Regions from separate parts of the Actinoallomurus sp. CA-142502 genome, predicted to be linked through region 2. Evidence: riboswitches for the same ligand, from Rfam matches in the RefSeq annotation. Region 2 holds a riboswitch; the other holds the start of a gene.
The links. A riboswitch is a leader RNA that binds a small molecule or an ion and turns the genes downstream of it on or off. The one in region 2 is predicted to bind glycine.
Positions count from the first base shown of each region.

Region 1: another riboswitch for glycine. It lies ahead of gcvT (glycine cleavage system aminomethyltransferase GcvT); the one in region 2 lies ahead of gcvP (aminomethyl-transferring glycine dehydrogenase).

Region 1 covers NZ_JBNJMY010000001.1:9,594,079-9,597,468, forward strand. Annotated here, with positions in the region: gene ACQEV1_RS44840 (FtsX-like permease family protein) at 1-257, opposite strand, end outside; gene ACQEV1_RS44845 (ABC transporter ATP-binding protein) at 254-931, opposite strand; gene ACQEV1_RS44850 (PadR family transcriptional regulator) at 928-1,452, opposite strand; glycine riboswitch at 1,577-1,674, shown strand; glycine riboswitch at 1,676-1,762, shown strand; gene gcvT (glycine cleavage system aminomethyltransferase GcvT) at 1,834-2,937, shown strand; gene gcvH (glycine cleavage system protein GcvH) at 2,934-3,317, shown strand; gene glyA (serine hydroxymethyltransferase) at 3,319-3,390, shown strand, end outside.
Region 2 covers NZ_JBNJMY010000001.1:5,806,356-5,809,745, reverse strand. Annotated here, with positions in the region: gene ACQEV1_RS27710 (ATP-binding cassette domain-containing protein) at 1-874, shown strand, start outside; gene ACQEV1_RS27705 (ABC transporter permease) at 874-1,707, shown strand; glycine riboswitch at 1,777-1,874, shown strand; glycine riboswitch at 1,876-1,986, shown strand; gene gcvP (aminomethyl-transferring glycine dehydrogenase) at 2,044-3,390, shown strand, end outside.

The DNA of each region.
Region 1 (3,390 bases), 3.8 Mb from region 2:
ATCGTCCTGCCCTCGTAGCGCTCGTAGCCGAGGGTGGCCCACAGTGGGTCCGGGGACGGCGGAACACCCGCCGTGGCCTCGGGGGACGCGGAGTTCAGCCAGGCGTAGCGGGCGTTCTGCGCGTTGACCGCGTTGACGCCCGCCAAGGTCGCCAGCAGCAGCCCGACTCCCAGCGCGACGGCGGCCGCCGTGACCACCAGCCGCACGGCCGCCTCTCGCCCGCCCGCCACGGCCAGCCGCACACCGAACCCGATCACGAGATCACCCCGATCGACGTGGTCCTCCCGTCGCGGACGATGACCTCGCGGTCGGCGTACGCGGCCACCCGCGGCTCGTGGGTGACCAGGATGACCGTGGTGCCCTCCTCGCGGGCGGCGGACACGAGCAGCTCCATGACCTGCTCCCCGGTGAGCGAGTCGAGCGCGCCGGTCGGTTCGTCGGCGAACAGCACCCGCGGGCTCGCGACCAGGCCTCGGGCCAGTGCGACGCGCTGGGCCTGCCCGCCGGACAGCTCGCCGGACCGCCGCCGCTCCAGGCCGTCCAGGCCGAGCCGTTCGAACCAGGGGTGGGCCTGCCGGACGGCCGCGCCCCGGCGCATGCCGCCGAGCAGCAGTGGCAGTGCGACGTTCTCCTCGGCGGTCAGCTCGGGGACGAGCTGACCGAACTGGAACACGAAGCCGAAGCGGTCGCGGCGCAGGGCGCTGCGCTCGGCCTCGCCCATGGTGTCCACCCGGCGGCCGTCGAACCGGACCTCGCCGGAACCCGGCGTGAGGATCCCGGCCAGGCAGTGCAGCAGGGTCGACTTGCCCGACCCGCTCGGGCCCATGACGGCGAGGATCTCGCCGGCCTCGGCCGACAGGCTCGCGCCCCGCAGCGCGGGCGTGCTGCCGAACGACAGCGTCACGTCGCGCGCCTCCACGAGAGTCGTCACGGCAGGACCTCGCGTTTCAGCGCGTCGAGCCGGGCCGCGGTGAGGTCGATCCAGCGCAGGTCGGACTCCAGGTGGAACAGGCCGTGGTCGGCGAGCAGCGCGTCGACCAGGTCGCCGGTCCGCTTGGTCTCGGTCAGCTCGCGCATGCGTTTCAGGTGGGCGGCGCGCTGGGCGTCGAGGTACGCCTCGGCGTCGCGGTCGAGCAGCAGCGCGAGCACGACCTTCGTGAACAGCACCGTCTGCAGGTGCGGCTCGGCCTCGACCGGCTCGGCGAGCCAGGACTCGAACTCGGTCGCCCCCGTCTCGGTGATGACGTACCGCTTGCGGTCGGGGCCCGAGCCGGCCTCGGTCTCGCCCACGACCACCTTCCCCGCACGGGCGAGCCGGCCGAGGGTGGCGTAGACCTGGCCGAAGGACAGCGGCCTGCCCCGGCCGAACAGCGCGTCGTAGTCGCGTTTCAGGTCGTACCCGTGGCTCGGCTCCCGTTCGAGCAGGCCGAGGAGGGCGTAGGGAACGCTCATGAGACGGAGGGTACGTCGCGCGTATACTCGCCGTCTATACACTCAGCGTGTATCCGCGTGGCCAGGTGGGCCGATGTGCGGGCTGTCGCCGCGCGACGGGCGCTGCTAGCCTGGCGGCAGCCGTTGATCCCGCGCGGGAGAGCGCCCGGACCGCCAGTCCGGGCCGCCGAAGGAGCAACTCCTCCCCGGAACCTCTCAGGCGACGAAGACCGCGCGGAGCAGGCGACCTCTGGAAAGCGGAGCACTGCTCCCGCCGAAGGTGCAAGCCCCCCGGGCGAAGCTCTCAGGCGCCGATGACAGAGGGGGAGGCGCCGAGACCGCACGCGAACCAGTGGGACGATATGACCCCCGGATCGCCCGCGCGATAAGGAGCCTGCCGCGATGTCCGTTCCGGACACCAAGAAGACACCACTCCACGAGGTCCACGAGGGCCTCGGCGCCACCGTCACCGAGTTCGCCGGTTATCGGATGCCGCTGCGCTACGGCAGCGAGACCGCCGAGCACCAGGCGGTCCGTACCAGCGCCGGCCTGTTCGACCTGTCCCACATGGGAGAGATCTTCGTGACCGGCCCGCAGGCCGGGGCGGCGCTCGACTACTCCCTCATCGGACACCTTTCGGCGCTCGCCGTGGGCCGGGCGCGCTACACGATGATCTGCGACGCCGACGGCGGCGTCCTGGACGACCTGATCGTCTACCGGCTGGCCGCCGAGACCTATCTGATCGTGGCCAACGCCGCGAACGCCGCCACCGTACGCTCAGAGCTGACCGCGCGGGCCGAGAAGTTCGACGGGGCCACCGTCGACGACCGCTCCGACGCGTACGCCCTCGTCGCGGTCCAGGGGCCGAAGGCGCAGGGGATCCTCGGCAAGCTCACCGACGCCGCGCTCGGCGACCTGAAGTACTACGCGATCCTGCCCGGCGCGGTGTCCGGCGTCGACGCCCTGATCGCCCGCACCGGCTACACGGGCGAGGACGGCTTCGAGCTGTTCGTCTCCGCCGGCGACGCCGTGGCGACCTGGGCGGCGCTGACCGAGGCCGGCGGCGACGACCTGCGGCCCTGCGGGCTGTCCTCGCGCGACACGCTGCGCCTGGAGGCCGGGATGCCGCTGTACGGCAACGAGCTGACCGCCGAGACGACGCCGTTCGACGCGGGCCTCGGCCGTACCGTCAAGTTCGACAAGGGCGACTTCGTCGGACGTGCCGCGCTGGCCGCGATCGCCGACAAGGCGCCGGAGCGCACCCTCGTCGGCCTGGTCGCCAGGGGACGGCGGGTGCCCCGGCACGGGTACGACATCGTGGGATCAGACGGCACGCCGTGCGGAGTCGTGACCAGCGGCGCGCCGTCCCCGACACTGGGCAAGCCCATCGCCATGGGCTATATCCACGCGGGTCACACCGAAGACACCGATCTGGCGGTGGACATCCGCGGCAAACATGAGCCGGTCGACAAGGTCGCCCTGCCTTTCTATAGGAGGACCCCGTGAGCAACGTTCCCGAGACCCTTTCCTACACCGAAGAGCATGAGTGGATTACCGAGCCGTCCGACGGTGTTGTGACTGTGGGGATCACCGCCTATGCCGCCGACGCCCTCGGTGACATCGTGTACGTCTCGTTGCCGCAGGAGGGCGCCACGGTCGAGGCCGGGGAGCCCTGTGGCGAGGCGGAGTCGACCAAGTCGGTGAGTGACATCTATGCGCCGGTGACGGGGGAGGTCGTGGCGGTGAACGGTGCGGTCGAGGAGGACCCGGCCGTGATCAACACCGACCCGTACGGGGAGGGCTGGCTACTGAAGATCCGTACCGACGGTGACGGCCCCGACCTGCTGGACGCGCCGGCCTACTCCAAGCTGATCGAGGAGGCGTGAGATGAGCCTGTCCAACGCCCCTCTCTCCGAGATCGACCCAGAGGTCGCGTCGGCCATCGCCGAGGAGCTGCAC
Region 2 (3,390 bases):
GCCCGAGGGCGGCGTCTTCGGCCTGCTCGGCCCGAACGGCGCCGGCAAGACCACGACCGTGCGGATCCTGTCGACGCTCACGCTGCCCGACGCCGGGCGGGCGCGGGTCGCGGGGTACGACGTGGTCCGCGACGCCGACCAGGTGCGGTACCGCATCGGCCTGGCGGGCCAGCACGCCTCGATGGACGAGAAGCTGAGCGGCCGCGACAACCTGCGGCTCTTCGGGCGCCTGTACCACCTGCCGCCCAGGGTCGCCCGGCGGCGCGCGGACGAGCTGCTGGAGCGGTTCGGCCTCGCCGGGGCCGGCGACCGCCTGGTCAAGACCTACTCCGGCGGAATGCGCCGCCGGATCGACCTGATCTCCAGCCTGATCACCGCGCCGCCGGTGCTCTTCCTGGACGAGCCGACGACCGGCCTGGACCCGCGCAGTCGCGGCGAGATCTGGGACACGATCCGCGAGCTGGTCGCCGACGGCGTGACCGTGCTGCTGACCACGCAGTACCTCGACGAGGCCGATCAGCTCGCCGACCGGGTCGCCGTGGTCGACCGGGGACAGGTGATCGCCTCGGGCACGCCGGACGAGCTGAAGGCCGAGATCGGCAGCCGCATCGACGTCGTCGTCTCCGCCGCGGACGCGTTCGCCGACGCCACCGCCGTGCTCTCCCGGATCGGCGAGCCGGACACCGATCCGGAGTCCCGCCGGGTGAGCGTCCCCGTCTCCGCCGGCTCCGTCACTCTGCCCGCCGTCGTGCGCGAGCTGGACCGCGCTGGCGTCGAGGTCGAGGACGTCGCGCTGAGGCGTCCCACCCTCGACGAGGTGTTCCTCCGCCTGACCGGCCGGGCCGAAGAGACCGCGGAGAAGGTGAGCGCCTGATGGTCCTCCATGCCCCCGTCGCGCCCACCGGACGCCTGGACCGGCTCCGCTGGACCCTCACCGACGGCGTCACCCTGGTGTGGCGCAACCTCGTCCAGCTCAAGAACCAGCCCGGGGAACTCGTCGGCGCGCTGGTCTTCCCGGCCGTCATGGTCGTGCTGTTCGGCTACGTCTTCGGCAGCGCGATCAAGGTTCCCGGCGGCGGGAACTACCGGGAGTACCTCATGCCCGGCCTGTTCGCGATGACATCGATCACCAGCTTCATGACCACGATGCTCGCGGTGGCCACCGACGCCTCCAAGGGCGTCATGGACCGGTTCCGCTCGATGCCGATGGCCCGGTCGGCAGTGCCGTTCGGGCAGGTCGGCGGCGACATCCTGGTCGGTGCCCTCGGCATGGTCATCATGGTCGGCTGCGGCCTGGCCGTCGGCTGGCGCATCCACGACGGGCTGCCGAAGGCGCTCGCGGCGTTCGGCCTGCTGATCCTCCTGCGCTACGCGATCTCCTGGGCGGGAGTGCTCTGCGGCCTGCTGGTGAAGAACGAGGAGACCGCCGACCAGATGGTGCCGCTGGTCTTCCCGGTGTCGATGCTGTCGAACTCCTTCGTGCCGACCGCCGGCATGCCGGCCTGGCTGCGGGTGATCGCCGACTGGAACCCGGTCAGCGCGGCGGTCGCGGCCTGCCGTGGGCTGTTCGGCAACCCCGGCGCTCCGGCCGGCGACGTCGCGCTGCCGCTGCGGCATCCGGTGGCGGCGACGCTGCTCTGGTCCGGCGTGCTACTCGTGATCTTCGTTCCGCTGAGCGTCCGCCGCTTCCGCACCCTGAACCGCTGACCTTTACGGCCCGCACGCCCCATGCTTAACGTCGGGGAAACAACCCTCCGGTAGGGTGGAGATCGCCGTCGAACCCGCGCGGGAGAGATCCCGGTGCAGCCAGTGCCGGGGCGCCGAAGGAGCAAACCTCCCCGGAACCTCTCAGGCAAAAGGACCGCGTGGGCGAGGCACCTCTGGAAAGCGGGAGACCGCGGCCGTTCCATCGGCCGCCGATCCTCACCGAAGGTGCAAGCCGCGTCCGTCGCGGCGAAGCTCTCAGGTCCAGGTGACAGAGGGGGAGACCGGCCACCGGCGTGCCCGGTGGCGTTCGCGCCCCGACTCGCCTGGAGGCTCCCCATGACCGAGGTTCCGTTCGCCGCTCGCCACATCGGACCCTCCCCGGCCGAACGCGCCGCGATGGCCGAGACCGCCGGGTACGACGGCGTCGGCGCGCTCGTCGACGCGGCCGTGCCCGCCCGGATCCGCACCGACCGCCCGCTCGACCTGCCGCCCGCGCTCAGCGAGGTGGAGGCGCTGGCGCGGCTGCGTGAGCTGGCCGCCCGCAACCAGGTGCTCACCTCGATGATCGGCCTCGGCTACCACGGGACGATCACCCCGGGCGTGATCCTGCGCAACGTCCTGGAGAATCCCGGCTGGTACACCGCCTACACGCCGTACCAGCCGGAGATCTCCCAGGGGCGGCTCGAGGCGCTGCTGAACTTCCAGACCATGGTGAGCGACCTGACCGGGCTGCCGGTGGCGAACGCCTCGCTGCTGGACGAGGGCACCGCCGCCGCGGAGGCGATGACGCTGGCGCACCGCGTCGCGCCGCGGGGGAGCGGCGACACCTTCCTCGTCGACGCCGACGTGCTGCCGCAGACCGTCGAGGTGATCCGCACCCGCGCGGTGCCGCTGGGCATCGAGGTCGTCGTCGCCGACACGTCCGGGGGACTGCCGGAGGGCGACTTCTTCGGCGTGCTGCTGCAGTACCCGGGCGCGAGCGGCGCCGTACGCGACCTGTCGGGGCTGACCGAGGCGGCGCACGGGCGCGGCGCCCAGGTCGTGGTCGCCGCCGACCTCCTCGCCCTGACACTGCTCCGGCCGCCGGGGGAGTTCGGCGCCGACATCGCGGTCGGCACGACGCAGCGCTTCGGCGTGCCGTACGGCTTCGGCGGCCCGCACGCCGGCTACATGTCGGTGCGTGACGGCATCCAGCGCCAGCTCCCCGGCCGGCTCGTCGGCGTCTCGCTGGACGCCGACGGCGGGCCGGCGTACCGGCTCGCGCTGCAGACCCGGGAGCAGCACATCCGCCGGGAGAAGGCCACCAGCAACATCTGCACCGCCCAGGTGCTGCTCGCCGTGATGGCGAGCATGTACGCCGTCTACCACGGTCCCGAGGGGCTCACCGCCATCGCCGAGCGGGTGCACGAGCGCGCGACGCTGCTGCGCGGCGGCCTGGGCGCGGTGGGCGTCGAGGTCGTCCACGACGCCTTCTTCGACACCGTGCTCGCCCGGGTTCCCGGCCGCGCCCGCGAGATCGTACGGGCCGCGGCGGAGGACGGCGTCAACCTGCGTCTGGTCGACGACGACCACGTCGGCGTCTCCTGCGACGAGACGACCACCGAGGCCCACGTCGCGACGGTGCTGGGGGCGTTCGGGCGGACGGAGGAGCACACCGGCCTCACCCGGCAGGAGGCGATCCCG